Regions from separate parts of the Paenibacillus vandeheii genome, predicted to be linked through region 2. Evidence: riboswitches for the same ligand, from Rfam matches in the RefSeq annotation. Region 2 holds a riboswitch; each other region holds the start of a gene.
What was found. A riboswitch is a leader RNA that binds a small molecule or an ion and turns the genes downstream of it on or off. The one in region 2 is predicted to bind S-adenosylmethionine.
Positions count from the first base shown of each region.

Region 1: it holds a riboswitch for S-adenosylmethionine, as region 2 does, so the genes downstream of both, metA (homoserine O-acetyltransferase MetA) here and P5G61_RS25680 (methionine ABC transporter ATP-binding protein) in region 2, are expected to answer to the same signal.
Region 3: it holds a riboswitch for S-adenosylmethionine, as region 2 does, so the genes downstream of both, mmuP (S-methylmethionine permease) here and P5G61_RS25680 (methionine ABC transporter ATP-binding protein) in region 2, are expected to answer to the same signal.

Region 1 is NZ_JAROCD010000012.1:197,185-207,617, forward strand. It holds gene P5G61_RS23665 (arsenate reductase family protein) at 74-439, shown strand; gene P5G61_RS23670 (5'-3' exonuclease) at 804-1,697, shown strand; gene P5G61_RS23675 (phosphodiester glycosidase family protein) at 1,703-2,809, shown strand; gene P5G61_RS23680 (MOSC domain-containing protein) at 2,839-3,534, shown strand; gene P5G61_RS23685 (ROK family protein) at 3,605-4,483, shown strand; gene P5G61_RS23690 (HRDC domain-containing protein) at 4,667-5,668, shown strand; gene corA (magnesium/cobalt transporter CorA) at 5,758-6,693, opposite strand; SAM riboswitch class I at 7,147-7,272, shown strand; gene metA (homoserine O-acetyltransferase MetA) at 7,506-8,423, shown strand; gene P5G61_RS23705 (aminotransferase class I/II-fold pyridoxal phosphate-dependent enzyme) at 8,448-9,635, shown strand; gene P5G61_RS23710 (trans-sulfuration enzyme family protein) at 9,628-10,433, shown strand, end outside.
Region 2 is NZ_JAROCD010000014.1:197,943-208,375, forward strand. It holds gene P5G61_RS25665 (DUF2167 domain-containing protein) at 166-1,032, shown strand; gene P5G61_RS25670 (MetQ/NlpA family ABC transporter substrate-binding protein) at 1,271-2,107, opposite strand; gene P5G61_RS25675 (methionine ABC transporter permease) at 2,187-2,846, opposite strand; gene P5G61_RS25680 (methionine ABC transporter ATP-binding protein) at 2,847-3,881, opposite strand; SAM riboswitch class I at 4,008-4,150, opposite strand; gene P5G61_RS25685 (Cthe_2314 family HEPN domain-containing protein) at 4,278-5,006, opposite strand; gene P5G61_RS25690 (COX15/CtaA family protein) at 5,223-6,173, opposite strand; gene P5G61_RS25695 (thioredoxin family protein) at 6,457-6,801, opposite strand; gene P5G61_RS25700 (DUF2515 family protein) at 6,943-8,223, shown strand; gene P5G61_RS25705 (putative polysaccharide biosynthesis protein) at 8,356-9,984, opposite strand; gene P5G61_RS25710 (DUF456 domain-containing protein) at 10,045-10,433, opposite strand, start outside.
Region 3 is NZ_JAROCD010000013.1:27,400-37,832, reverse strand. It holds gene P5G61_RS23985 (sensor histidine kinase) at 1-163, shown strand, start outside; gene P5G61_RS23980 (ABC transporter ATP-binding protein) at 290-1,048, shown strand; gene P5G61_RS23975 (ABC transporter permease) at 1,061-3,454, shown strand; gene P5G61_RS23970 (DUF4097 family beta strand repeat-containing protein) at 3,477-4,337, shown strand; gene mmuM (homocysteine S-methyltransferase) at 4,428-5,465, opposite strand; gene mmuP (S-methylmethionine permease) at 5,443-6,855, opposite strand; SAM riboswitch class I at 6,943-7,045, opposite strand; gene P5G61_RS23955 (Ger(x)C family spore germination protein) at 7,130-8,332, opposite strand; gene P5G61_RS23950 (spore germination protein) at 8,329-9,426, opposite strand; gene P5G61_RS23945 (spore germination protein) at 9,454-10,433, opposite strand, start outside.

The sequences.
Region 1 (10,433 bases), on a different contig from region 2:
GACTTTTGGATTTGCGAAGCAAACCAAGGGAAGCGAGAAACCGAAACCGGAGCATTTCAGGAGGACAATAACAATGAGTAATCTGAAAGTATATCAATATGCAAAATGCGGCACATGCCGCAAAGCTGTAAAATGGCTGGAGGCACAGGGCCATGAGCTGGACTTAATCCCTATTTTCGACACACCACCATCCGAAGTAGAATTGAGTGACTTGATTCAGAAGAGCGGACTTGAAGTGAAGAAGTTCTTCAATACGAGTGGGGAAGTATACAAGGAGCAGCAATTGAAGGACAAGCTGCCGGGGTTGTCCGCAGAAGAGCAGATTCGTTTGCTGGCTTCCAATGGTCGTCTGATCAAACGTCCAATCGTTACGGATGGTCATAAAGTGACCGTAGGGTTCAAGAAAGACACCTATGAGCAGGAATGGAACAACGCGTAATTTATAGTTGAATGATTTCATATTGTTAAATGAACCAAGGTGAAAAAAGCTCTGATTGTTCAAATTTCAGGGCTTTTTTGGCTGGTCGATCCTTGGCGGAACTATGCTATAATGATAGAATTAGTTCGATATTTTATTTGCTATAGAAACTTAGCTAAAGATTTACACGAGAACGGAGAGGACGGAAATAACCTGAGGAAGCGGAGCGTTCGCCTTTATCACCGGATTTTCCCTTTTGAAGAAGGGAATCAAAAAAATCTGGGGATAACAGCGATCAGAAGGTTGTTCTGTCATCGGAGTGGCAAGTGTAAATATTCTTTAGTTCAATTTTCTATGGAATCAGGACAGGAGAGAACAAAATCAAGTGAATCAACGTAATGAACCTACTTTGTTGCTGGTAGATGGTATGGCGGTGTTGTTCCGTGCATTCTATGCAACATCTGCAAGCGGATATATCAGACGTACAAAGGCAGGCGTGCCAACCAACGCAGTATACGGATTTATCCGTTATTTCTGGGATGCGGTTCAAACCTTTGGGCCAAGTCATGTCGTATGCTGTTGGGATATGGGGGGCAAGACGTTTCGCGGTGAAGAGTATGCAGCGTACAAGGGGAACCGTCCGGAAGCTCCGGATGATCTGATTCCTCAGTTTGCTCTGATTCGTGAAGTGATGGATAGTTTGAATATTCCGAATATTGGCGCTCAAGGATATGAGGCTGATGATTGCATCGGTACACTTGCCAAGTATTACACCGAGCATACGGATATGAACGTGATGGTACTTACGGGTGACCACGATATGCTGCAGCTGATTGATGACCGCACTAGCATTATTATTATGAAAAAAGGTCATGGCAATTACATGGTCTATACGCCTGAATCCCTGATGTCGGAGAAACAGCTCACACCACGTCAAGTGATTGACATGAAGGGTCTGATGGGCGATGCCAGTGACAATTATCCCGGGGTACGGGGCATTGGAGAAAAGACGGCATTGAAGCTTGTGCAGGAGTTTGGCTCCATTGAAGGTATCCTGGACAATATGGATAAGCTTACAACTTCGGTACGTAACAAGATTGAGAATGATCTCGACATGCTTCATCTGTCTCGCAAACTGGCAGAGATTCACTGTGCAGTTCCGGTAGCTTGTGCACTGGATGTATGTGAATTGCGTCTTGACCCGGATATGGTGATGGACAAGTTCGAACAACTTGAGATGAAGAGCCTAGGCTCTTGGATGGGAGTGGCAATTGGGTGAGTAGTATGCAGACAAAACGGACGGGCAAAAAGTGGTGGACAGGGGCTATGGCCCTCGTCCTTGCTTTGCCTGTAATCCTTTCAGGAGCGGTGAGTGCTCCACAGACAGTAGATGCCAAAGCGGCAATTAGCACCAAAGTACAGAAAGTAAACGCAGCAGGACGCAGTTTTACCGTGCAGACGGTTAGTATTCCCAAGGGTACACCAGTTACCGTAGGATTAGCGAAGAAGCAGGTCGGTCAGACTGCAACATTACCTTCGATTGTCAAGGCTTATGGAGCACAAGCAGCCATTAATGGAGCGTTTTTTGAAGCTTATAACGGAGCTCCAGATCCATACGGCATGTTAATAGCAAATGGCAAGGTTATACATATTGGAAGATACGGAACAACGATCGGATTTAAGGAAGATGGCTCGGCCATCATGGATTCGCTTCAAGTGAGTCTCACGGGTAAAGTAACAGATACAGAAGGGAAATCACGCAGTTGGTATGCGACCTTTATCAACCGAACCCCTTCCGCAAATGCGAGTATTACGATGTTATACACGCCAGAGCGGGGATCCACCGTTGGGTTCAAGGGAGGTACTGCCGTTGTGATGGAGAAAGGGATTGTCACCAAGAAAGTACCCAATACCAATGTAGCTATTCCGAAGAATGGCTCGGTGCTGGTCTTCACGGGAAATCAGAAATCTTCGTCGGACCGCTTCACCGTTGGTTCAACTGTAGAGATGAATTATAAATACACCAACGCAGCAGGCAAAGAGATTCCTTGGCAAGATGTAGTCACCGCTGTGGGCGCAGGTCCGCGTCTGGTGAAAGACGGCAAAGTTGCCGTAAATCCAGCGAGTGAGGGCTTCAAGGATACCAAAATTCTTAATGCCTCCGGCGCAAGAAGCGGTATTGCCATTATGGCCGACGGTTCGGTTATGCTGGCTACCGTTTCGGGAGCGACAATCAAAGAATGGGCTGCTGTCATGCAGAAGCTCGGTGCCAAGCAGGCAATGAATCTGGATGGTGGAGCATCTTCAGGCATGTACGCTGGCGGCAAAATGCTTACTTCCCCGGGCCGTTTGTTAAGTAATACGCTTGTTTTTGGTGGCTCTGTTCGTTAAAAGAAAGCTATTATGGGAGGTATGATCAGATGACACTCACACACAACCGGAAGCCAGATGAAAGCAAGACGGCTGTACTAGCTGTAAATGTGGGGCAACCTCAGGCATTACCTGGTCAGAAGCGCGAAGTGATGAGCGGCATTGTGAAGCATCCCATATCCAGCCCGGTCTTCCTGTCATTCACCGGAATGACAGGAGATGGTCAGGCGGATCTGGAGCATCATGGCGGACCGGATAAGGCGGTTTGTGTATACGATTACAGTCGTTATCCGGCGCTTGAACAACTGATGGATCGCAAGCTGGACTGGGGGGCTTGTGGAGAAAATCTAACCGTTGAAGGCTGTATGGAGGATGAAGTCCGGATTGGTGATGTGTATGAGTTGGGAGGAGCCACAGTACAGGTCAGCCAGCCAAGACAGCCTTGCTTCAAGCTTGGTGCCCGGTATGATTACAAAGAGCTGCCAGTTTATTTTCAGGAGAGCGGACATACCGGATTTTATTTTCGAGTATTGCAAGAGGGCGAGGTAACTTCTTCTGCAATATTCAGACGAATAAGCACGGACCCTGCATCAATGACCATTCTGGAAGCTAATCGAATTATGCATCAGGGGAAGCATGATGCGGTTGGTATGCGTGCGTTGCTGGCCATTTCAACGCTGTCCGACAGCTGGAAGCAGTCTTTGTTGAAGCGATTGGCCAAGCTCGAAGCTGCTGAACTGGATTAACCATGCCTTCGTTCAGAGAGCAGATTGGAAGATCCATTTTAATTTTAAACTACTTGGGAGTGTGACTAACATGACGATTTTAGGCGCAATTGAAGCTGGAGGCACCAAATTTGTATGTGGTATCGGTACGGAAGAAGGAGAAGTTCTTGAACGCGTAAGCTTTCCAACGACGACACCGGAAGAGACGATGGCTCAAGTCATTGCTTTTTTTGAAGGTAAAGGCATTGAAGCTTTGGGTGTAGGTTCATTTGGTCCGATTGATCCGATTGAAGGAAGTCCGACCTATGGTTATATCACAACAACACCGAAACCACATTGGGGACAGTACAATATGATTGGTAAGCTCAAGGAGCACTTTGATGTACCGATGACATTCGACACAGATGTAAATGGTGCAGCACTCGGGGAAGCAACCTGGGGGGCTGCACAAGGCCTGGATAGCTGTCTTTATATTACGGTTGGAACGGGTATTGGAGCAGGTGCAGTTGTAGGTGGAAAAATGGTCCATGGCTTGTCACATCCAGAGATGGGACACATCATTGTACGCAGACATCCCGCAGATACGTATGAAGGGTTCTGTCCCTATCATGGAGACTGTCTGGAAGGCCTTGCTGCAGGTCCTGCCATTAATAAACGTTGGGAACAACCGGCTTACGAACTGCCAGCCGATCACAAGGCCTGGGAGATTGAAGCGCATTACCTGGCGCATGCTTTGATGAATTATGTTTTGATCCTCACTCCGCAGAAAATTGTAATGGGTGGTGGCGTAATGAAACAGGAGCATCTGTTCCCAATGGTTCGCAGCAAATTGCAGGAATTGCTCGCCGGATACGTTCAGCATCCTGCACTTCAGTCCAAAATTGACCAATATGTCGTTTCACCGGGACTTGGTGATAATGCGGGATTGTGCGGTTCACTTGCGCTGGCAAAATTGGCTTTGAACAAGTAAATAGCTTTATAAACTAATGGTTGACGAATTTTTCCATTGTGGTAATATATGAGCAACAGCATAGCACGGTTAATGAGGAAGCACCTCTCTTGCATGGATTTTGCAGGAGAGGTGTTTTTTGTGCTGTTCAAGATAGCACAATACAGACTGTGTCGAGCTGAACTATTGAAGGAGGGACAAGAAATGGAAGTCATTTTCATGAACAGGTTATCCAGAATGTCAGGTCAGAATGAAGAGCATGCTCAGCTGTGGATTGGTGAAGAAGAAGGGGAGTGGCATCTGGGATGGAGCCGATATGAGGAAGGAGATCGTGTAGATGCTATCTGGTATGATGGAAGCTCTTGGGACGAACTGTTGCATGTTTATCGTCATCAGTTAGCGATACAGATGGGCGAAGGGTATCGTCCGTTGCTGCAGGGTTTGTTTCACGAAAATGATGATTTGAAGTCGCGCAGCTATGGCGGTCAGCGTCTTCATTGTTACAGTGAATTATATGGCAATGAGGGGCTGTATATGGATCTTTGCATATGGCGCAGGAAGAGAGCAGCGTCTGATCGGAAGGCCCCTTATTTTATTGCAACGAATCGGCTGTTGCGCCTGATCAGTGCATTTGTTCCACAAACGATAGATGAATTGATGCAACTGCCTGGCGTAGGAGAGAGTAAAGCGTCCGAGTACGGAGCTGAATGGCTGGAGCTTACGAATGCACTGGAACGTTCCACGTCTTTTCCGCTAGAGTGGGTGTATACGGTGCTGAAAGAACAGGAATATGAGAGCTGGCTGTACAAACAGAGAGAGCAGAAATACAAGCAGGAATTAGACAAATTCACTACACGCAAGCAGGTACTCGAAGGCATGAAGGAAGGGCATACGCTGGAAGAGATCGTGAATCGTTCCGGATTATCCCGGCGGGAGCTAATTGAGCTGTTGGAGACACTGGATCTGGAGGGGTATGACACAGATTGTCTGCTGGACGCGGAACTCGCTATCATGCCTGAACAAGAGCAAGAAGCGGTGTGGAGCGCCTACGAGGAGCTGGGAGATACGTTTCTGAAGCCTGTGTTACATAAAGTGTATGGAGAAGAGAAGCCTGGCGGAGGCAATCTGGAGCAGGTTTACGAAAGACTGCGCATGATTCGAATCCGGTTTCGTCGTCACACAGAGACGGAGCAGCATGCGGGCTAGATTGAACATAGATCGGTAGTTGTCATTCATAAGCGTACAAAAAAAGACGAGGCGTTTCTCCAGATGAGGAGCGCTTCGTCTTTGTTAGTTCAAACCCAATCTTTTTTGCGGAAAATAAAGAACATGCTGAGGCCCAGTGTCACCATCAGGCCAATGACCACAAAATAACCATACTTCCAGTTCAACTCAGGCATGTTCGTAAAGTTCATACCATAGATGCCGGTGATGACCGTCAGCGGCATGAATACCGTCGTAATGGCGGTGAACACACGCATGATCTCATTCGCCCGGTTGGCGATACTGGATTGGTAAGCTTCTCGCAAGTTCCCCATCAAGTCGCGATAAGTCTCAAAGGTTTCGGATATTTTCACAGCATTCTCATAAATGTCACTGAAATACTTCTGCAGTTGATCATCAATAAGACGCAGATCTTTTTTGTTAAGTGTATTAATGACCTCTTTCTGAGGTCCCAGTACTTTCTTCAGCCATAGAATCTCACTGCGCAGCCCGATAATCTCATTCAGATGAGACTTCTTGGTATGCATCAGGATATCTTCTTCAAGCTTCTCAATGCGCGCTTCAATCCGGTCACCAACTGTAAAATAATTATCAACAATCAAGTCAACCAGCAGATACAACAGCTTATCCGGCGTACTGATCTCCTGTTCCCACAGGATCGGCTTCAATGTTCTCAATTCACTGACTTTCTGTTTGGTCACACTGATAATAAAGTGTCTGCCAAGGAAGAGGTTGACGGCACGTAAAAAAATCTCTTCATCATCAAAACGAATGCTATTAATAACAATAAAATAATGGCTCTCATAAATTTCAATCTTCGGACGTTGTTCTTCGTCACTCAAGCAGTCTTCTACAGCCAGATCATGCATCATGAATAGCGGTTGAAGTACCGCCAAATCGTCTACGTCCGCATCAATCCAGTAAAATCCCTCCGCTGGTGGAGTCAGCGCCTGCTGAATGTCATCCACCGGAATAAATACACCGTTGTTTACCAACCGGATTTTCATTGTTCATCTACTCCTTCTGCACCCGCCAAATGGGCGGATTTCATCAATATGGGCGCAAAAAGAACAGATCAGCCGGTCGGCAGCGGATCCTGGAAGTCAGGACTGCGTTCGCTTTATAACCAAACGGAAGTAACGTCCCGCTGCCGGCATGCTGATATCAATTCTCTATGCAGTTTGTCGGAATTCGGCTGCCAGTCAGGCCTCGGGTCGCCATCCATTGAATATGTCACCTCTCACATAAGGGTTTACAACACTTGTCTAGTATACCGCTGGTACAGAGTCCTTTCAAGCGCAAAAATGTGTCGATTTCGCGCCCTGGAGCAGTGTATGACAACGGCTGACGAACGGTTCCGATCCAGATGAACAGACATTGAACTACACCTTGACGTGAGGGGATTAATGTTTTAAAGTAAACGGTGAACCACACTAGATTTTACAATTAAATAAAGCGAAATCTTATCAAGAGTAGGTGGAGGGACTGGCCCGATGAAACCCGGCAACCGGCGGTATACCGCACGGTGCTAATTCTTGCAGCGACCAAGTGTCCAAGTTGACACTGTTGTAACTGAGAGATGAGAGAGGCGCATATCTATTTACATATGACCTTTCTCGGAATCCGAGGAAGGTCTTTGTTATATGCACCGACTTCTCAGCAGTGATTTTCGCTAAGGAACTTGAGCTTGCCGCCAGCAATGTGGTTGCAATTCAGCGCCTGCAGGCAAGCTCATGGCAGTCTATAACTGTACGGAGCGAATCGTATCGCACCCGCAGTGGCTGCATCTATTTATGCACAAGGAGGAGTTAGAACGACTATGCCAATCAAAATTCCAGACACACTGCCTGCCAAGGAAGTACTCGCAGGAGAGAACATCTTTGTCATGGACGAGACATCCGCTTATCAGCAGGATATTCGTCCGCTCCGTATCGCTATATTAAACCTGATGCCTACTAAGGAAACGACAGAAACTCAATTGCTTCGTCTGGTAGGTAACACACCCATTCAGGTAGATATCGTTCTGGTTCATCCGAAGTCTCATACGTCCAAGAACACATCCCAGGAATATTTGGACCTGTTCTACAAAACCTTTGACGAGATTGAGCACCGCCGTTTTGACGGCATGATCATTACAGGAGCTCCTGTAGAGCAAATGGATTTTGAAGACGTGAACTATTGGAAAGAAATCCAGGAGATCTTCGAATGGACCAAAACCAATGTGACTTCGACCATGCATATATGTTGGGCTTCCCAAGCGGGTTTATACCATCATTTCGGAGTTCCAAAGGTTCCGCTGGATGAAAAATGTTTTGGCGTATTCTCACACACGATCAACAGATCCAACGTGCCTTTGCTGCGTGGATTTGATGAAGTATTTAACGTTCCGCATTCCCGACATACGGAAGTGCGCCGTGAAGATATTGAAAAGAATGAACATCTCGAAATTTTGGCTGAATCGGAGGAAGCCGGTATTTTCCTGGTCGCTACCAAAGACGGCAAACAAATTTTCGCTACCGGACATGCCGAGTATGACCCGCTTTCATTAAAATGGGAATATGACCGGGATGCATCCAAAGGCATGGATATTGCTCTGCCAAGACATTATTTCCCGAATGACGACCCTTCCTGTGTACCTCCAGCCACCTGGCGGGCACATGCAAACTTATTATTCTCTAATTGGCTCAATTACTATGTGTATCAAGAGACGCCTTACGATATTGGTCCGCAAATTTAATCGACATTACAGGAGGATGCTGCAATGGAAGACAACAAGTTGAAAATCGAAAGCCGATTGGCTCAAATCGGGTCCATCAATGAACCGGTAACGGGTGCCATTAATTTTCCGATCTATCAATCCACTGCGTTTCGCCACCCGAAGCTTGGACAAAGCACGGGGTTTGATTATATCCGTACGACCAATCCCACCCGTAAAGTATTGGAAGAAGCAGCGGCGGCATTGGAGTCGGGGGATGCAGGTTTTGCCTGTAGCTCCGGCATGGCGGCTTTGCAAACGATTTTTGCTTTATTCGGTCAAGGAGATCATCTCATTGTATCGCTGGATCTGTACGGGGGAACGTATCGTTTGCTTGAACGCATCCTGTCTCGATTCGGTGTGACAGCAAGTTACGTAGATACCAATGATCTTGCAGCTCTGGAAAGTATCCGTCAGCCGAACACAAAAGCAGTATTTATTGAGACACCAACCAATCCACTAATGATGATTACGGATGTGGAAGCGGTTTGCTCCTGGGCGAAGAGCCACAACTTGCTGACCATTGTGGATAATACACTACTGACTCCGTTCTTCCAGCGTCCAATTGAACTCGGTGCCGATATCATCATTCATAGTGCCACCAAGTATCTGGGTGGTCATAATGATGTCCTTGCCGGATTAATTATTACCAAAGGGGAAGAATTGTCGGCCGAAATGGCATTCCTGCACAATTCCATTGGTGCAGTGTTGTCTCCAAGCGACTCCTATCAGTTGATGAAAGGTATGAAGACACTTGCTCTTCGTATGGAGCGGCATGAGTATAATGCCTTGACGATTGCCAAGTATCTTTTGGAACACCCAGCCGTTAACGAAGTGTATCATCCTGGTTTGTCGGATCATCCCGGATTTGAAATACAGAATAAACAGTCGAGTGGGAACACAGGCATTTTCTCTTTCAAAGTAAAGGATGCCCGTTATGTTGAACCGCTGCTGCGTCATATTAAGCTGATTGCCTTTGCGGAAAGCCTCGGGGGTGTAGAGTCGTTGATGACCTATCCTGCGGTACAGACCCATGCGGATATCCCGATTGAAATTCGTGACGCTGTAGGTGTGGATGACCGTCTGTTGCGCTTCTCTGTAGGGATCGAGCATGCCGAAGATCTGATTGCCGATCTGGGCAATGCACTCACAGCTGCACAGCAGGAGATTGAAGGAGGAGCGCATCATGAGTGAGCAAAACAATAATGCCAACAATCCTGATCGGAATGTTCATTCCGACCTGAAGTTTGATACCAAGCTGCTGCATTTCGGTGACGAAATCGATAAAACAACCGGGGCTTCCAGCGTGCCGATTTACCAGGCCTCCACATTCCATCATTTTGATATTTTCAATCCGCCTCAACATGATTATAGCCGTTCGGGTAACCCGACTCGTCAGGCATTGGAGGATTACATTACATTATTGGAAGGTGGAGCACGCGGATTCGCCTATTCCTCCGGCATGGCTGCCATCTCCAGTGTGTTCATGATGTTCTCCGCAGGAGATCACATGATTGTAACGGAAGATGTATATGGAGGTACATATCGACTGCTTACTTCCATTCTGAGCCGGATGCAGATTGAGACTACCTTTGTGGATATGACCAATATTGCGGAAGTAAAGGCAGCGCTTAAACCGAATACGAAGGCAGTCTATATGGAGACACCATCCAACCCGACACTTCGGATCACGGATATTGCTGCGGTCACCTCTTGGGCACAGGAACAGGAGTTAATCTCCATTCTTGATAACACCTTTATGACACCTTACTACCAACGTCCAATCGAGCTCGGGGTGGATATTGTCGTACATAGTGCCACCAAGTTTCTTGGCGGACACAGTGATGTGCTGGCAGGTTTAGCTGTTGCACGGACGGATTCACTGGGAAGACAGCTCAAACAATTGCAGAATGGACTGGGAACTGTGCTGGGTGCTCAGGAATCCTGGCTGCTGATGCGCGGCATGAAGACCTTGGGTGCACGCATGGCACA
Region 2 (10,433 bases):
GGAAACATAATACTTTAAAACCAAATATATCTTGATCAGACTTAACACCTATGTTACTGTCGTTAGGTCCTTATTTTTTAAACAAAAAGTTCCAAATACATAAATTCATTATTAGATTTGAGATTGAATATCATCTTTTCCAAACCACCACGAAAGGATCACGCTATGAAAAACAAAAACAAACGATTTATTCTTGCACTTGTATTAGTAAGTTTGTTAACTTTCTCTTTTGCAGTACAGGTATCCGCAACAAACAAAACCGAAAAAGCACCCAATGAGTATGACTGGATCGACGGACCAACATCCGTATCCCTGGATGATAAGGCCACTTTAGAATTACAGGAAAATCATTCTTTTCTGGACAAAGCCAATACACAACGATCGATGTTAAACATGGGGGCAAAACCTAATGGTAATGAAATTGGAAGTCTATACAGCGATAGTCAATTTGGTTCCTTGTATGTAGTTTTTGAGTATGTTAGAACAGGTCATATTGATGATAGTGAGCAGAATCTGGATGCCAATGAACTGTTAAGCAGTTATATTCGGGGCACAGAAGAAGAAAATAGAAATGCAGCACCTGAAGATAAAATGTACGTAACAGGGTGGGAAATTGAACCCACGTATGAGAGTAGCAAGCATCGTTTAATTTATTCTCTTGGTTTCAAGGATGCATATCAGCAATCCTTGGTCAATTACAACGTAAAACTCCTGACACGAGAAGGATACATCACCGCCATTCTTGTCACAGAAACGGCCAACTTTCAACAGAGTCGCCTTGCATTTGAAGAAATGGTTCTTAACAGACTTAGTATAAACACAGGTTATACTTACGAAGATTATGATGTTTCCACTGACAAAACATCGACCGTGGGACTCAAAAGCATTCTGCTTGGCGGAATTGGTTATACGGCGGGCCAAAAATTTAGCATACTGGTTCTGCTAAAAAATAGGGTGGCCTTTTATCGTCGTCTTAGTTCTTGGACTATTGACCTGGAACAGATACAAAATAAAAACGTCGAAGAAAGATGAAGCCTTGCTATCCCCCACTGAGAAGGCCTATCTGCAAGATGCGGATGAACAGCAGTATGCTGAACAGAACGAATTATCCTATTATCGCAATTCTGGACAGCAATCTGAGACAAAAAAAACATAACTATAATGGAATGATCTACCCTAAGAAGCAAAGCAATAAAAAAAGGCTATGCATCTCTTTTCAGAGATACATGGCCCTTTACTTTGTTTTATGGATATAGCTTAATCATCTAACTTAAAACGCAGGTTCTACAGCACCTTGATAACGTTCTTTGATGAATGTTTTAACCTCTTCGGAATGCAGGGCTGCAGCCAGTTTTTGGATGGCATCTGCATCTTTGTTATCTTCACGGGATACGAGGATGTTTGCATATGGGTTACCCTGCAGGTCCTCAATTAACAGCGCATCCTTCTCCGGGTTCAGATTGGCTTCCAGCGCGTAGTTGGCGTTGATGAAGACCAGGTCTGCTTCATCCAATTGGCGAGGCATCATGGCTGCATCCAGCTCGATGATATCCAGGTTTTTTGGATTGGCTGTAATATCCTGAATCGTTGAAACGATATTGGTGTCATCTTTGAGCGTAATCAAGCCTTCTTTGGCCAGCAACAACAGTGCACGTCCACCGTTGGACGGGTCATTCGGAATTGCTACTTTGGCGCCGTCTTTCAGCTCATCCAATGATTTGATTTTTTTGGAGTAGCCAGCAAATGGCTCAACATGCACAGGTGTTACAGCAACGAGGTGGAAACCACGTTCTTTGTTCTCTGTATCCAGGTAAGGCTGGTGTTGGAAAAAGTTCGCATCCAGTTGTTTATCTTCAAGCTGCTGGTTCGGTTGAACATAATCATTGAAAGTCACGATTTGCAAGCGAATGCCTTGTGCTTCGAGTTCAGGCTTGATGCTTTCCAAAATTTCCGCATGTGGTGTAGGTGATGCTCCCACTTTCAATTCGACGGTGCGCGGTGCGCCTCCAGCATTGTCAGCGCCGCTGTCGGAATCCTTGTTGTTTCCGCAAGCCGCAAGAACCGCAATCAGCAACATGCTTAGTAGAGCAAAAGACCATTTTTTCATGTGTAAAACCCCTTCTCCAATAATTTTTTTTGCATTTTGCACCAAATCGATACCGAATTAGGCAAATGCTATATATGTGTTATTTCCTGGTGAACCATTTAACCAAACGATCGCCAGCCATCTGAAGCACTTGCACCAGAATGACCATAAATACAACAGCTATAATCATAATTTCATTCTGATATCGATAGTAGCCATAATTTATTGCCAATGTTCCCAGCCCTCCACCACCAACCATTCCCGCCATCGCCGTGTAGGAGACAAGGGTAACGATGGTAATGGTAATTCCGGCTAACAGACCCGGCAATGCCTCTGGCAGAAGCACACGCCTTACAATCTGTCCGGTTGAAGCTCCCATCGCCTGTGCCGCTTCGATGACGCCTCGATCCACTTCACGCAGTGTAGTTTCCACCAACCGGGCAAAGTATGGAGCAGCGGCAATGACGAGCGGTGGTATAACACCCAGTACGCCTGTAGCTGTGCCGACCAGTGAACGCGTGAACGGAATGAGTGCAACAATCAGAATGATAAATGGCACTGAGCGCAAAATGTTTACAATAAACGATAGTATAGTGTACACCACTTGAGACTTGATTGAAGCCGACCTTGCTGTCATGAACAGCAATACGCCCAGCGGCAAACCAATGATGATCGTGAACAGTCCCGATGCTCCCAGAATTTGCAGGGTTTCAATTGAAGCCTTACCGATTTCTTCCCAACGTACTGTTGAAAAATCCATTTAACGAAGCACCTCCACATCAAGTCCCTGGGCGATTAACTCATGAATGGTGAAGTTAATCTCATCTGACTGTCCCTCAAACCGAACGGTCAGCTGCCCATAAGGAACTTGTTTGATCGTCGAAATGGTGCCTTGCAAAATGGCGAAATCCACTCCTGTTTTGCGAACCGTTCTGGACAAAATCGCCTCATAGGTTTTATTGCCCAGGAAGGATATTTTCACAAGCTTAGAAGATCCGTCCGTCTGCAATGAAACATCTGCACTCGCCAGTGCAGTCTCTTCCAATGCAATTCCCACCTCATGGTCCCGCATCATAAAGTCACGCGTGATTGCATGCTGCGGCTTGAGGAATACTTCCGTCACCGGACCTTGCTCCACGATGCCTCCCTGATGGATAACCGCCACCTGATCACAGATATTCTGAATCACGTGCATCTCATGGGTGATCAGAACAATGGTGAGGTTGTACTTTTCATTGATATCCAGCAATAACTTGAGAATCGAATCGGTGGTCTGGGGATCAAGTGCAGATGTGGCTTCATCACACAGCAGCACGTTCGGATCACTCGCGAGTGCTCTCGCAATACCCACCCTTTGTTTCTGTCCGCCTGACAGTTGAGCCGGGTATTTATTGCTGTGGTCCTCTAATCCAACCAATGCGAGCATTTCCTTCACTTTGCGATCTATTGCAGCCTTGGGTGTATTGACGAGCTTCAAAGGAAAAGCAACATTGTCATATACCGTAGCTGAGGATAACAGATTAAAGTGTTGAAAAATCATGCCGATCTTACGCCGTTGTTGTTGCAAATCGGTCTTGCCCAGACTGGTTAAATTGATTCCATCCACCCAAACCTCACCGGCCGTCGGGCGTTCGAGCAAATTGATACAACGGATCAATGTACTCTTGCCTGCACCGGAATGACCGATAACTCCGAATATTTCACCCTTGCGGATATTCAAATTTAGATCCGATAAGGCCGTCGTACTTTTTGAACCTTTACCGTACGTCTTGGTTAAACCTTTTAATTCAATCAAAATTACTTGCTCCTTCCCACTGCTTACATGTATCTTTACCCGAATGAAAGGAAAACTCCCCTTCGATGCAAAAAAAGAGCCCCTTTTGCAGAAACAAAAAGGGCTCTTCACGTGAAAGATTATACCTTCTCATCTGCCAAAATTGTGCCTTGCACACATTTTGTAGGAATTAGCACCTAACATCTATAAAGAATGACACAGCTGTCATGCAGTTATAAATCGGTTGCCGGGCTTCATCGGGCCTGTCCCTCCGCCGCTCTCGATAAGAAATATTTAATTTATAAGTTCAGTAGTTATAATATTAATGTCATAATTGTTAATTCCATCTAACTGTCGATCAGGAACTCAGTATAATCCAAGTATTCCGATTTGTCAAAGGGAAATATTTCAAACTAATTACTTTCCGGATGGAGTTATTCCTTGCTTATGCCACTTCTTGTTGATGTAGCCATAGGCTGCTTTTAACGTCTCACATACCATATCCACACCCTGGCGGAGTTCCAAAAGATGCTGATCCAGATCCTCCAGCTTCACTTTCCCTTGCAAAGTCTGGTGCAGCTGCCACAGATCATCCTGCATTTCGGAGTTCATGTAATGAATCTCCATGTTTCTTCGTTTGCGCAATTTGCTCATTGGCTCACGGTAAGAGTCTTTGATCTGGATCAGTTCGTTGGCAAGATCATGATGCAGCTTGTCATATCCGAACTGTCTTAATACGGTAAAATAAGAAAAATGGGTTTTAACATTGGTCGTATTCAGCTCAAATATTTCATTCAACACTGTACCTAACTTATCCAGAATGGCAAAACATCGGATGAAGCCATCCTTATAGAAGTAGACATAACGGGCATACTCCGCTTTTTCGGGTAACGTCATATCATCCGTAGAGCCCGCTTTGACTTTCTGACGAAAATGGGAAGCAGCAAAACAACTTTGCTCCAGTTCATCCAACGAGGAGATGAGTCCCTGGGTCCACACATACAGTTTACGATAATCATGGGTTGGATCATGGTCCACATGCATCTGTCGCTGAAATAACTCAAGCGTGTCCGCCATTGCCTCTATTGCATCCTTCAGTATCCCTTCGTTTTTACGCGGCTTTTCACCCAGCAACGTTCGCAGCATATATAGCCTCCTCTTTCCACTCATCAGATCATCAAAATAATCATAATTCATCATATTTAAACAAAATCGGAAATCAGAGTAAACGTATGACCGCTGCTTACAATAGGGTGCCCTGACACGCCTCACATCAAACAAAGTTCACCTGTCCAATGATGTACATCATCGGATGGTGAACTTCACTGGATTCATCCCCTGAACTACAATAATTCGGATATATTAGAACCGGTTAACGGGCCGATGCAACTTGTACACCAGGAAACTCATATAGGTTAGTACACCGAATAAAATGGCAATATCGAGCATATGCGCCAGCGCCACGAACATGTACACTTCCGGGCGATTCATTGTAAGCATCAGTCCAAAACCAATGACCACTTGCAACAGAACCAGCACAACCGAAATGACACCTAACGCTCTTAGCTCTGTGTTATCAGGATGTTTGCGATACGCAAAATGACCGAGGATTGCAATGACAATTACTAATGAAACAGCCGCTACCCGGTGAGCGAAAGCAACCGCCACGCCTCCCGAGAGCTCAGGAATAATCTGTCCGTTACAGAGCGGAAAGCCGGAACAGCCTCCTGCCGAATCCGTATGGCTCACGAATGCCCCAGTATATACCACGAGATACGTATAGATCGTGGAGAACCACACCAGATTACGAAAACCTTTACTGACCCGCGGATATCGATTGAGTCGTTCCAATCCACCGTGGCGAACCTCCTGCCGAATACCAAGCGCCATCATCAAGGAGCTGGCAAAGGCGATCAGTGCAAAGCCGAAATGCAGTGCCATGACTGCGGAAGATTGGGAGAAAACGACGGCAAAGGCCCCCATAATTCCCTGGACGATAACAAATATCAGCGTTAACAATGAAAATAATTGCAGGTCACGGCGTGATTTGCCAAACCGCAAAAATGCTACAAAAGAGGCTATGGACAATAGCCCTGCCAGTGCGCTTACAGCGCGATGGGAAAATTCAATAAGTGAGGCAACAGTGTGCGCAGGCACAAGTTTTCCGTTACATAAAGGCCATTCTGCGCCACAGCCGAGGCCTGATTCCGTTCGGGTTACTACGCCTCCGCCAAATGTAGCCAGAAACATGACAAGACAAGTTAATACGGTTAACCATTTAAACAAGGTTAAGTGCTTCAATTTTTTTCTCACCCGCTGTTGGTTTAAGATGGCGAAGAACTACATCCTCCGCTTGATTCGATACTTTGACACTTATTTCACAACTAAATTCATTATACCGGATAAATGTGTCATTGACGCCGCGCTTTGTGACAAAATGTTAACGTCTGTCGAAAAGTTGACCCGCCATTTATTAGGACCTATGTACATCATTAGCTTCCCCGAAAAATGTTAAAAATACAAACGCCACTTCCCTATTTCAAGAGAAATGGCGTTCCTTTAATTATAACCTTTAACAAGGTGAACCTGTCATGCTTTATTTATGGATTGTGTTATATACCTCAACTGCACGCTGCAGGAATTGCTCAATTTCTTCTCTCGACTTGCGCAGTTTGTTCACATATCGAACGAGTTCCCGGCCATCCGTGTACGCTACAAAGCTTGGAATGCCAAGGATATTTTGCTCTTCGCTCACTGTCCCCACCTGATCCACATCGACCTCAACCAAAGTCAGCTCACGTGCAAACTTTTCCTCAACTTCAGGCATAAAGGGATCGATGAACTTGCAATCACCACACCAATCCGCCTTAAATACGGCAACAGTTAAACGCGGAGATTGGATCGCCACATCGAATTCCGGTTTGGATGTTATCTTTTCCATCACAGCATCTTCCTTTCTATACCTTGTCTTATTCTCTAAGTGAAGCAAATTGCGGAGTGGAAGTCAAATATTCAGCGCATACTTAAATCAACAGCATTAAAAACAAGCAGTATACAGATGATCAGGAAAGGATGTCATGTCATGACTTCCATTAAAACGAATGCCTCCGAGTCTGCCCATCACGGTTCAATATTGCAGATGGTCCGATCCATCCCAGGTGCGGCCCGGGAAGTGTGGCGGGGTAAACAGGCGGCTTGGCAGGCCTCTACACTGCTTCGTCATCCCTTGCGTGATATGGATTGGGACTCCAATATGGCTGCAACCTTACAAGCTGAGGTGGAGCGCCTGCTGCCTGGAAACGAAAGTGCTTTTGCCCGAAATACGCTTAGCGCACTGGTTTGTGAAGAGGACTGCATTATTCTGGAAGAGATCAAAACATTAACGCAGGAAAACAACCGCAGTAACATTACTCGCACAGCAGCATATCTGGAATGTTATGAACAGTATCCAGAGCTGCATTGGGCCCTGCTTGCCCATATGGTGTCCCGCAACGGCGGGTATCATATGACCGATCTTCAGAGTGATCTTATGCACAATCTGCAAAATCAAACCGACCGTGAACACATGTACCGATTGCTGGAGCGTTGTAATGCACTCATTTTTCAGGATGCGTATCCCCAGCTTCTGTTGTATATGAACAGCCGCCGGATCGGCCGGAGCTGTTTTCATTTGTTGTCCCATTTTCATGTATCGGCGTTCATGACACCGTTCTGGGAACGATTTTGGCTGGAGCGATGCAGCTCGCTGCTGAGTGTGGCGTTAATTATTAATGAGCAGAACTATATCGAGAGCCGGGTGGTGCAGCATCCTTATTTTCAAAAAGAAGTGCTCTCCAAACCCTCATTTCATCTGCATAACCTGGCCGGGTTGAATCATATCGTTTTCCCACTAGGACGTGAAAAGGGTCTGGCAGGCCGGGTAATTGAACATTTTGGCAAGCTGGATGAGCGAATTATGTTTGGTAAAGGCTTATATGCGATGCTGTTTGGAGTCGAACAAGTTTTCACACAGGTGCTGGAGTTTGCGCGCTCGGTTCCTCACCATGGTTCACGTGCTGAATATTGGCCGGGTCTGTTCACCGCACATGAAGATGAAGCCGGAGAAGCTGAGCTCTATAGCCAGGAGCTGTTGGATCAGGAATGGCTGCCGGAAGGACAACGGTTATACAGTCCTGAACTGTTAGCCGTATGGGGTGATACCCCGTACGAACCGATAACAAGGCAGGATTGGCTGCAAAATCGCGATTGTCTCGGTCATCTCACTGCCCCGCGCCGCCCATGGCTGTTCGAGATGAGTCATGAACATCGGTATGGCATGCTAAAAACCGCATTGGCCCATGATGCCCAAACCTTGACGCATTAAAACAATTCGATGTCGACGCTTCCCGTTTCTATGGAATACCTCATTACAAAAAAAGCCCTGTCCGCTATGATAGCAGACAGAGCTTGTACTTATTTCAAACAGATAACGAAGTTGTGAATTGTGTGCTGATAGTTATCCACGTTGCCCGGCTCCGCGCTGTAGACGCATGAGCGGACGAAGTATCTTTTGCAAAATACGAGGGTAACTGCCCAGCTCGTCTTTACGAAGCACACGCAGAACGACCATGAGTACCAGATACACAACAACCACAAGCGCACCGACAAACAGACAGGTAACGAGGAAAGATACACGTGTTGGCAGGAATAAATCAAAGATGGAGTTCCCTGCCCAGTTGGCCGCAAAACCAACACCCGCCGCAAGCAGTACGGTAATGATGAATCCTTTCCAGCGATCACCCATGATCGAGAAATCAACAATTTTCCGAAGCACCCGCAGGTTCAGGTACGTAATAACCAGGAAACACAATGCGGTCGCAATAATGATCCCGTAGATGCCAAAGATCGGAGCCAGAATCAGGCTCGCTACAAGTTTGACCACGATACCTGCTGCCACACTGATCATGGTAATCCGTGGTTTGCCCACACCAAGCAAAATGGAGTTGGTGGTCATCATTGTAATTTGGAAAATGGTACCGAACGTCAGCAATGTAATGATGGGTGTCCCGTCTGGACTGGTGAACAGCAACCCGTTAACGGAATATGCAGCCGCACACAGCGCGATAACGATTGGCATTCCTGTCAGAATCGAAATGCGCAAAGCAAGCGTCACCTGATTTTTCAGATGAACCTCATCCTTGCGTGCAAAAGCTGCCGAAATGACTGGCACAAGCGATTGACTCAGAGCGATAGCCAGAATTGGAGGAATACCTGCGATACTTTGGGCCTTGGCACCGAGGATCGCAAGTACACCTGTCGCTTCTTCCAGTCCAATCCGACCGCTAAGCAGCGGAACTACCAGCGATGAATCGATAAAGTTAATTGCCGGCACAGCCAGTGAAGATAATACAATTGGAATCGAAAGTTTGAATATATCACTGTAGATGCCCCTCATAGGCAGTTGCTCTACACGCTCGTAATTCAATTGCGCTGCACGGTCATTTTTGCGAAGCTTCAAGGTGAAGTACAGCATGACTCCAAACGCACCGATGCTTCCGAATACACCCCCGAATGAAGCCCCTGCAGCAATCGTTTGATCATCGTAATTCCATTGCAGCATAACAAACGCCACGATGATTGCTGTACCTACGCGTGCAAACTGTTCCACAATCTGTGAAATGCCGCCTGCCGTCATGTTGCCGCGACCCTGGAAATATCCACGCATCATGGCGATGGCTGGAAAGAGCAGCAGAGCTGGAGCCAAGGCTCGAATGGCGCTCACGGATTCCGGTACTTTGGCTACGTACGTCGCATAATAAGGTGCCGCGAACCACAATAAAGCAGACATGACTACCCCGGCCACAGCCGCAAAGATCAGGGCTGCACGGTAGATTTGTTGTGCTTCACTTGCGCGTCCCAGCGCATAACGTTCCGACACCATTTTGCTAAGCGTGCTTGGTATACCCGCTGTAGCTACAGTTAACAGCATTAAATATACCGTATTGGAGATGGTAAACGATGCGTTACCGATATCGCCGAGGATATGCTCCAGCGGCACCCGTTGAACCAATCCGAGTACCCTCGCGATCAGTGCAGCTGCCGCCAAAATGAGCGTACCTCTAATGAATGTTTCCTTCTTAGACAAGCCAATTCCCCTTCTTTCCCCCACAACGACGTGCATCCAGTTGAAGCCGCTATTGAACGTCTATGCGAATCTTACCACCCAGATAATAAACAGAACAATCATGACGATTTGCAAAATAATTTTCATCACGGTACTTGTAAACAGCCCCACCACAGAACCAAATCCGACTTTGGACGCTTTGGCAGGTGAAGACCCTCCGATCAGTTCCCCGATAAAAGCACCGATAAATGGCCCCAGTACCAGGCCGAACGCCGGAATGACAAATGGGCCAATGATAACACCAATCGTACTGAGAGTCGTCGATAATTTGGAGCCGCCGAATTTCTTCACGCCCCAGGCACTGACAACATAATCAGCCACGAACAGCACCACTACGATCAAAATCTGGATGATCCAGAACCACACACCGAACGGATCAAAGCTGAAGAACCAGCCATAGACCAGAAACG
Region 3 (10,433 bases), on a different contig from region 2:
TTTCAGGGGCAACTCCTCATTCTCCTCACGGAATGTACAGGAAGGAACCGGCCTCGGACTGTCCATCTGCAAAAGCATTATCGAAGCGCACGGAGGACATATTTCCTTTTCAAGCAAAGAGGGTCAGGGTACCCTGTTTCAGTTCACTCTTCCAATCTGCTGAGCGGTAAAGTGATGTTTCCACTGTCTTCCCCACAGCGCACTGTAATACTTTATTCATAATTTGATAATTCTTCCTCAACATCCTCTCTTTAGAATGAACTGTATACTGCAATAGGGAGTGATCCACTTGACCAAAACAACCATTATCCACGCTCAAAACTTATGCAAGACATATAATACTGGAAGCGAGCAATATCATGCCATACGCAATGTTGATCTTGATATTTATGAAGGGGACTTCACGGTCATCATGGGCAATTCTGGTTCAGGCAAATCCACGCTGTTATATCTGCTGAGCGGACTGGACCAAGTGACAGCCGGGGAGGTTTACTTCCGTGATCAGCGCATTGATACCTATAGTGAAAGGGAAATGTCCGAATTCCGTACTCGTAGAATTGGCTACATCTATCAGAGCATCAACCTGGTGCCCGACCTTTCCATTCAGGACAACATTGCTTTGCCTGGATATATTGCCGGTAGTAAAAGAAATGAGATCAAGGCACGTACTTCCCATCTCATGAAGGCAATGGATATTGATGGACAGAACAGCCGCCTTCCCTCCCAAACATCGGGAGGACAGCAGCAACGGGCAGCAATCGCACGCGCACTGATTAATTCACCTGACATTATCTTTGCGGATGAGCCCACCGGGAGCCTTAATCATGACCACGGGAAAGCGGTACTGGATATCCTGACCGATATCAACCGGAAGGGACAGTCGGTCGTCATGGTTACACATGATATCCAGGCAGCGTGCCGGGCTGATCGTCTGATCTTTATCCGGGATGGCAAGGTTGGTGGTATCCTCGAGTTTGACAAATATGACGAACACCAGATACAGGATCGGGAATCAATGGTCTTCGCGTTTGTATCGGGAAAGGAGTAATTTATGGCTGCCATGTTGAAACTGAGCCTCTCCTACCTGAACAAAAACAAAATACAAAACGGGTTCATCACCCTGCTCATTTTGCTATCGACCCTTCTGGTATCCACTGCGGTCATCATTCTGGCCAATACAGGTAACCTATTTAACGAAATGCACAACCGAACCAATGGGTCTCATCAAATACTGACGTTCGATAAAGGGCTGAATGACCCTACAGCCGTGCATGACTGGTGGGCTGCCCAAGACGGAGTTGAGGTCTCACCTCTGCTGACTTACCGTACGCTGTCTGGCATCACCTTCAAAGGCACAGATATTCCCAACCTGTATCTGTACATGATGAATACCCCCTCACCGCCATGGGTTGTGGATGAATTGGTCTTCTCAAGCGGTACACAGAGCTCTGCTCCAGCACAGGGGACGATATGGATTCCCACTTCCATGGCGAATGGCTATGATATGGCTGTGGGAGATACCGTTAATTTCAAGACCGGGTCGACCACCCTTAATCTTCGTGTTTCCGGAATTGTGGTTGATGTGCCTTATGGGGCACCGTTCACCAATACGGCAAGAATCTGGATGAACAGTACAGACTACCAGAGTGATTTTCAGACACTCGCAGGAAAAGATAATCATATGATGGGCATACATTTTGACGATTATCAAACGAATTCCAGCTATTGGGAGCGTTATGCCAGCGAGACGGGTGCACCATTTCTGGAAACCAAGATGGAGTTTGAGAGCATCTCTTCCTTCTATCTGATCATCAATCAGATTATTGGATTCATTATGATTTTCTTGGGAGCCGTCATGATGGTTATTGCCCTCATCACTATTGGATTTACGATCTCGGATGCCATCTTGGCCAATTACAAAACGATAGGTATCCTCAAATCACTGGGATTGACCTCTGGAAGAACAATTGGTACATACGTCATTCAATATACGCTGCTTTCCCTGGTCGCCGTTCTTCCAAGCGTTGCGCTGAGCGTTTTTGTATCCAAGTTCATTATCCATATTTCTGTTTCTTCTCTTCGGGCTGGCAATAATGATATACCGATGGAAGGCATCGGAGCCGCCATGTTGATCGGCATACTGCTATTTGCTCTGGTCATCTTATTCGTTGTGTTGTATGCCAAAAAGGCACGCCGGATTGAACCCGTGCAGGCCATTCGCTATGGTATGTCGGAAACGGACAACACCCGATTGGCACGCCGAATGAATTCCCCGCTCGCGGGCCGGGTTGGATTTGCCCGACTGCCTGTTGCAGCCGTTATTGGCATACGCAATCTGATCAAGAATACCAAAAGCTCCATACTGATGCTGTTGTTAACCACCATGGCTGCCTCTGTGCTTGTCCTTGGATATGTTGTACTGACCAGCATTACCGGAATCTATCAGACGGCGGCCAAATGGGGTTATGACAATGCTAACATTGCCGCAGTCGTTGTAAACAAAACTACGTTTCCGAGAGCAGAGCTGCAGAACGTATTGGAAGAAGACCCTCGCATCAAAAATGTGGGCTGGCAAGGGAACATCACCGGAGTTATCCTTCCAGATGATTCAACCGACGTGGCCAGCCAGTCTACCAGTCTTTATCTAAGAGTACTGGATGGAAGCTATCAAGATCTTGGTTTTGAGACGTTGAGAGGAAACAATCCGGAACTCGAAAATGAAATTTCAATCGGGGTTAGTGTTGCCAAGATGTTCAACAAGGATATGGGAGATCTCATTGATCTCTACATTGAAGGAGAGAAGCGCACGTTCATGATTTCGGGCATCTATCAGGCCATCTCCGACTTGTCGGTATCCGGAAGAATCACAGCTCAAGCGGTTCGAAGCGTGAATCCGGATTACGGAGATGTAAATGTCGCGTTTATCAATGTCAACGATCCTTCACAGGCAGGAGCCATTGCTAACCAATTGAATGAGCGGTTCAAAGACTCTGCTTCCATCGTCACGCAAAAAACGCTGCTGGATTCTGTTTATGCAGAAGCTGCAAGCATTTTTGTGTACCCCATGGCTCTAATTGGTCTGCTGTTCATTTTGGTTACATTTATCATTATCTTCAGCACCTGCCGGATCAGTATTCGCAAAGAGAGCAAGACGTATGGCATATATAAGTCGATTGGAATGACATCTGGAAAAATCCGTTTCTCCATTGCTACTGGAGTAGTTGCATTAGCTCTGATTGGTTCAATGCTTGGAGTCATTGTAGGCGTATACCTTCTCCCCCTGTTACTTGAAAAAGTCCTATCGGGATACGGGATTGTACAGATTCCTCTCATTCTGAACTGGGGAGGCATTATACTCTTTGCTTGTCTAAGTATTCTTGCCGCAGCTCTTGGATCCTGGGTATCGTCCAAAGTGATTCGTCAGGCATCGCCGCGTATTCTTGTCGTCGAATAACATGTAGAAAGAAGGAGTGCTCATGCACAGCGTATACAAAAAGCTTCTGGTCGCCGCCCTAGGCTCCGTTGGCTTACTTGCGGCTTGTACGAATAATCCCCTCAACTCCTCATCAGAGAGCGGAAACGCCCAGGGCGCCGAGTCCCCATGGATGAAGCTGATTAGTAATAATGCTATAGATAAGGAACTTGATCAAGTCAGCGAGAAATCCGCATCCAGTCTCTTGGTTGTTGATCATCCTGTAGGAAATATCGAGGTGCGGAGCAGTGAAGATGGTGAACTTCAAGTCCGTACGTACATTCAGGCTTTGAACAATCGTACCGGTGAATCCACATTGGAAGAACTGGCTCAAAATGCAGAAGTCTCCTTAACGACCAAGGGGAACACAACCACCGTTGATATCCATCCCAAGGATGAAACGGGAACCGATCTTTGGTCATGGGCCGATAAAAATATAGGGAATTCCCATTTCATCGTAAACTATGTAATTGAGGCTCCGGCCAATATCGTTGAATATGAGATTTCTACAGAAGTTGGCAATATTTCACTTGCAGGTTTAACGGGAAGCTATGAGCTTGCCAATAACACAGGCTCCATTGATCTTAACAACATTCAAGTCCAAGGCAAATCCAGCATCAAATCCGATGCAGGTACCATCCGTCTTGATCTGAATCAGCTGCACGATGGAAGCCAGCTCAAAGCTTCAACTGAGTTAGGTACCATCACTGCCCTGCTGCCTTCCAATCTGGCTTACACACTAAAAGCGGAAACGGATCTGGGCAAGGTCTCGGGTGCTTCGAGGGGAAAGAGTGATATCAACGGCGGTGGACCTCTGCTTTCCCTGAGCACATCTGTAGGAACCATTAAGGTAGAGAATAAGTAATTATAAAAAAAGCACCCAAAAAGCCCTTTCGTATCCTTTATAAGATACGAAAGGGCTTTTCCATGCAGGTCTGGCTCGGCTGGATATCCTTCAGCTCCGCCACTTCTTCGCAAGTTCGCCAATCTGATGTGGCGTAGTACGGCAACAGCCGCCAATGATTTTTGCACCCGCAGCAACCCATGCCTCCGAAGCATCACTCATACTGCCACATGTACCCTGTCCACTCCACGTCTTCGTTGCTGCATCGTATACTTCTCCCGAGTTCGGATACACAATAACAGGTTTATCGCTGGCACGGCTCAGAATACCGACCGCTTCCGTTACCAGTTCCATGGGAGCACAATTCAGCCCAATCGCAGCAAGCTGAGGTTCAGCTCCTAACAATCGTGCACACTCTTCCAATGGCGTGCCTTCACTGATCGCTGTCCCGTCTTTTAATGAGAAGGAGAGCCATGCATAGGCGTTCGGAAATTCTTTTAATAAAGCGATCAATACCTGTGCCTCCTGCAAGGATGGGATCGTCTCAAAGGCCAGAATATCCGCCCCTGCTTCCAGCAAGGCTGTGATCCGTGGACGATGAAACGCGCTTAACGTCTCGTCCGAGACACCATAGTGACCGACATACTCCGATCCATCAGCTAGATAAGCGCCGTAGGGCCCAACGGATGCAGCAACCATCGGTCGTGGCCGAGCCAAGACCCCTGTCTCCAAATCAGACGTTTGACGTTCCGTGCCGATTACCAGATTGCCCTCCGGTTTAACTGCCGTGTTTTCAAATCCCCCGTCCTGCACTTCTGCCCATACGTCATCTCTTGCCTGTGCAGCCAGCTGCACCGTCTTGCGAATCAGGTCTAACGCTTCTTGCTCTCCGATTCCTCTCTTGCGGAAGCCATCCACCGTCGCCTGATAACTGGATGTAATCGCACAGTCGGCTCCTGCGCGGAAATAATCCGCATGGACCTGAACGATAACATCTGGATTCTCGAGCAATACACGAGCCGACCATAGTGGATCATCCAGATCACACCCATGCTGTTCGAGTTCCGTGGCCAGCGCTCCATCCAGAATCATGACCGGATGTTTACGTAGGATCTGTTCTATGGGGTTAGTCTGTTGTGCTTGCGTCATGTACTTGTCCTCTTTTCTTGTTCACACGTTCTGTCAGATAATACGCGGCGTAACATACTGCAATAAATGGAACCCCACAATACAGCGCAATTCGCTGTGTCGGGTCAAAGGCAATACCTATGCATGAAGCCAGGCATAATACAAACGAAATAATCGGTACCACCGGATAAAACGGCGTTCGGTAAACCAGGTCCTTTACCGAGTTACCCTCTCGAATATATTGCCTGCGGAACATATACTGTGAAGCGCTGATGCTCATCCACACCACAACAACCGCGAGGCCTGAGATGGACACCAGCGTAATATACACAGTACCCGGGGCAATAATGCTGGACAGCAAAGCCAGACCGCCCCCGACCATGCTAATCAGAAGTGCATTCAGCGGTACACCGCGCTTGGTCAATTGGGCAAACCACGGAGAGATCGTCTTTTTATCCGCGAGTGACCACAGCATGCGCGAAGAAGCGTATAGACCCGAGTTGGCCGCAGAGAGAATCGCCGTCAGAATGACAAAATTCATTATATCCGCTGCGTAAGGGACACCGACCCGCTCCATCACGGCCACGAATGGACTTTCAAGAACACTGGCATCCGACATCGGCAATAACGCTGAGAGAATAACAATCGTTCCAATAAAAAAGATAATTAAACGCCACAACGTGGTATTGATCGCTTTTGGAATGATCTTCTCCGGATTCTCGGTCTCCCCGGCTGCAATTCCGATCAATTCCGTGCCCGAGAACGCAAAGTTTACGGCAAGCATCGTCATTAGTATCGCAGTAGCCCCATTTGGAAACCACCCTGAACCTGTAATATTGCTTAGAAAAGGGGCAGGTTCCGAATCTGCCATTGGAATAATGCCGAACATGGCTGCCGCACCAATAATAATAAAGACCACAATCGTAAGGACTTTAACCGATGAGAACCAAAACTCTGATTCCGCAAAAAATTTAACGGTTAACGCATTGAACAGGAAGATCATGAGCGCAAACACTGCACTCCAGATCCAAACATTCACAGAAGGGAACCAGCGCTGCATCAGCAGACCGGCCGCTGTAAATTCGGAACCGAGGGCAACCGTCCAGGTTAGCCAATACAACCAAGCCACGGTGTATCCTGTTGCCGGCCCAATGTATTTAGCCGCATAGCTATGAAATGCACCTGTCTCCGGCATATGAACCGAAAGTTCACCCAGACAGAGCATGACCAGATAAACGACAATCGCTCCGATCAGATAAGACAGAATCGTTCCGATCGGTCCTGCCTGCTGGATGGTATAACCCGAGCTAAGAAATAAACCTGTACCGATAACTCCACCAAGTGAGAGCATGACCACATGCCGTGCTTGCATTTTGCGCTGAAAATGCCCTGTATCTTTGTTGTTATCCATGCCTGCTCCCCTAATTCTTCATCCAGAAAAACAAAAAGACACACTCTTCCTGAAGAGTGCGCCGTAACTGACAAATAAAAACAAACGCTCCTATCTATCAGGCTGTTCACCCGCTGGAATTAGCACAGTATCCTTCAGATCTGTTGCTGAGGCTTCTAAGGGCCAGTCCCTCCACCTCTCTGGATAAGAAAATGATTTTTTATAAATATAGCGATCTATCATGGTTGTGTCAACAATTAAATATTATGGAATAACTATATATACATCTTCATCTTTAATCCGTCGATGATCCAGCATCTATAATGTTGATTTTGACATCATAGGTTACGGGAATCTGACTAAACGTTTCATCCCAATTTTTTTTGACCTTTTTCCATACCTTCGGATATTTGATACGCAACTGCTCTCCAAATCCGGCCACTTCAACCCGATACGTATTTTGCATTCTGTTCAAAACCTGCTGTATTTGTTCTTTAACTGTATCAGCGAATTGTCCCTCCAATTCCTTAATATACGTATCTGTTGAAGGAATTTCTGGAGAACTCCAATCTTCCATAAGTTGGCCTTCCGATTCAACTTTTACGTGAAAATAAATATCATCTCCTTGGACTTTTGGCGTTATTTTCGTCTTGGTAGACTTAATTTCATAGGTTACCGTGTGTCCATGAGGCTTAGCATACGACTTCACAGCCCCGGCCTGAGCGTCCCCTGTAATCCATGACAATCCTTCAAGTTCGATCTGGTTTAAGGAGCCCACCCATTTTTTCGTTTCCCCTTTATAGATCCCTGCCCCTGAGAATTTATGTTCACCTTCCGCTGTAAGGACATTTTGCAACAAAAAGCTTGATCCCGACTGCATTTTCCCGTCCAGTTTTGCGAGAGTTACTGCCGGAAGAATCTTGTTGGAGCGGTAAGCATTTGCCACCACCCCCTTTAAATAAAAGGCTGGGATTTCACCCGGCTCATTAGAGCTAAGAGCTTCCAGGGCTGTTCCATGGCTCACCATAACAAGGGAACTGGGACGGATATCATTATCTCGCAAAATAAAATCAAGCAGCTGCTCAAGACTGTATTTCTTCGTCAACTCATGAGAAACAACAATGACCTTTAAATGATGACCAATAAGTGGCCGGTCTCTTCTCAGAGCAAACTGACGAAAAATCTGAAACAGGGAGTCCCCGGTTAACCTTTCGTTTAAAAAAGATTGCCCCTCGGAAGCCCCGGCATTCTTTTGATTTTCTTGCTTTGGCCCGATCCGTGGAACAATCTGTACGGTAGCTGTAAAATTGTTGTTTTTGGGATAGTGACCTCCCTGTGCATTAATGCTCTTTTCAAATTTGGATTCCTCGGCTAAGTCCAATCCCACACCCACATAAACACTCAAATCTTCGATCTCTTTACTGCTCCAGCACCCTGAGGTAAAAACGAGCAGCAACAACGTGAACAACATGATTGATTTCCTTATGAATCTGTTCAATTGTGCTTTCCTCCTTTTTTACGGATCATACTCAGTAGCAAAAGCAATAGCGGTACAACACCAAACAAATAAATAGAAACGTTTCCGCAAGTATCTCCTAGTTTGAACGTGTCGTTTGAATTTTGTGGAAGCATAGCAATAATGTAAGTGATGGGAAGCAAAATAATCAGAAATGGCATCATTTTTTTCTTGAACAATTGTGAACATCCGAGAGAAGCAGCATAATGGGTAATCGTAAAAGTAGAGAAAATCTGCATAATCCAGATCACCAGCAACAAGGATTCGAATCTTTCAAAGACCAACCCCTCAATCTCGAAGCTGCGCATCAAGTCAAGGGTTGGCCATGTTCTTGTTTTCATGCCTTCAATGGATAAGCTCCCGATAACCATAACCAGGGTAATGAAGTAGATTCCCATAGGAATAAGGATCCCCCAGACCATGGCCTTCTTCCCCTTCTCCGGATTTTTCATAAAAGCCATAATGACAAACATGATTTCATAACCCGTATATGCCAGTGTCGTAGGTTTAATTCCTTTGAGAACAGGCATAATCCCCTCTCCCAACACAGGCCTCAAATTATTAATCTCAAACTGCTCACTGCTCAGAAAAATGGCTAGCACAAAAAGAATAAGTGTGATGGGCAAAATGATCTCATATAAGCGAGCCATGGGGTTTACACCACCTGAGATCAAATAAAAGCCGACCCACATAAATACCATGACAATGGCCCATACTGGAGTTCCTTCCAATAAATATAATCCGGTGACATCTGCCATCACCCTGATTTCAAAGGCAGAAATGGTAATGAAATACAAGATAATCGTTATGCCCAAAGCATAAGCGATCCATTTACCTGTAATTTCCTCAGTGAATTGGAAAACAGTCTTCCCTGGAAATCGTCTGCACAGCGTGACCAGGATGGTACCCAACAACATAACCAATAGACCTGACAATATAATGGAGATCCATACATCAGGGGTATTGGAAGCCGTTACTGTAGTTCGAGGAAGGGTAAGGATTCCTGCGCCCAACATGTAATTGATTATAATAACTGAGGTTTGAACTGTCGTCAGTTGGTCCTGTTTACGAGTCATGGTTCACCTCCTGGATATCCGATTTGCCTACTTTTTGCGGTCAGGGTCTTTTGGATGCATCATGCTTGGACGCTTTCTCATCATTCTAAAAGGTGCTCGAATAAAGAAATCCTTCCAGTCAGACAGGCTGTATGGTACAGCCGGAGTGACATAAGGTACTCCAAAGCTTTTTAAACGAACCAGATGACTGCAGAGCAACAAGAAAAACATGACAACCCCAAACAATCCATACATTGCTGCACTGAACATACCTGCAAAGCGCAATATACGTAGCGTTATACCGGCACTATATGTAGGGATTGAGAACGAAGAAATCGCCGTAACAGCCACCACAATAACCAGAAACGGACTGACGATTCCGGCCTGTACTGCCGCATCCCCAATAATCAAACCGCCTACGATTCCCATAGCAGGTCCAATTGGCTTGGGAAGACGAATTCCTGCTTCCCGCAGAATTTCAATGGCAATTTCCATAATCAACGCTTCAATAACAGAAGGGAAAGGTACCCCTTGTCTAGTTTGAATAATGGTTAAAACCAGCTTGGTCGGAATAAGGCCCGGATGGAACGAAATAAAGGAGATATACAAAGCTGGCGCTAGCAGGGCGATTGCGGCCGCCAAAAAACGAAGCATACGCAAAAACGACCCCGGGATCCAGCGCTCGTAATAATCTTCAGGAGATTGAAGCAGCATGCTGAAGGTCGACGGCACTATTAAAGCAAAGGGTGTTCCATCCAGTAAGATAGCTACACGTCCCTCTAACAGACCACTGATTACGCGGTCGGGTCTCTCTGTGTTCTGAACCTGTTGGAAGAGGCTCAACTCATCATCTTCAATCAGCTGTTCCACATAACCGGACTCCAACATAATATCCATATCCATATTCAGGACACGTTTCTCCACTTCGGTGACAAGATCAGTACTGGCAATATCTTTAATATATACAATGATTAAGTCCTTTTTGACCCGAGTACCGACCTGGTGCTTGGTCATAAACAACGCATTGT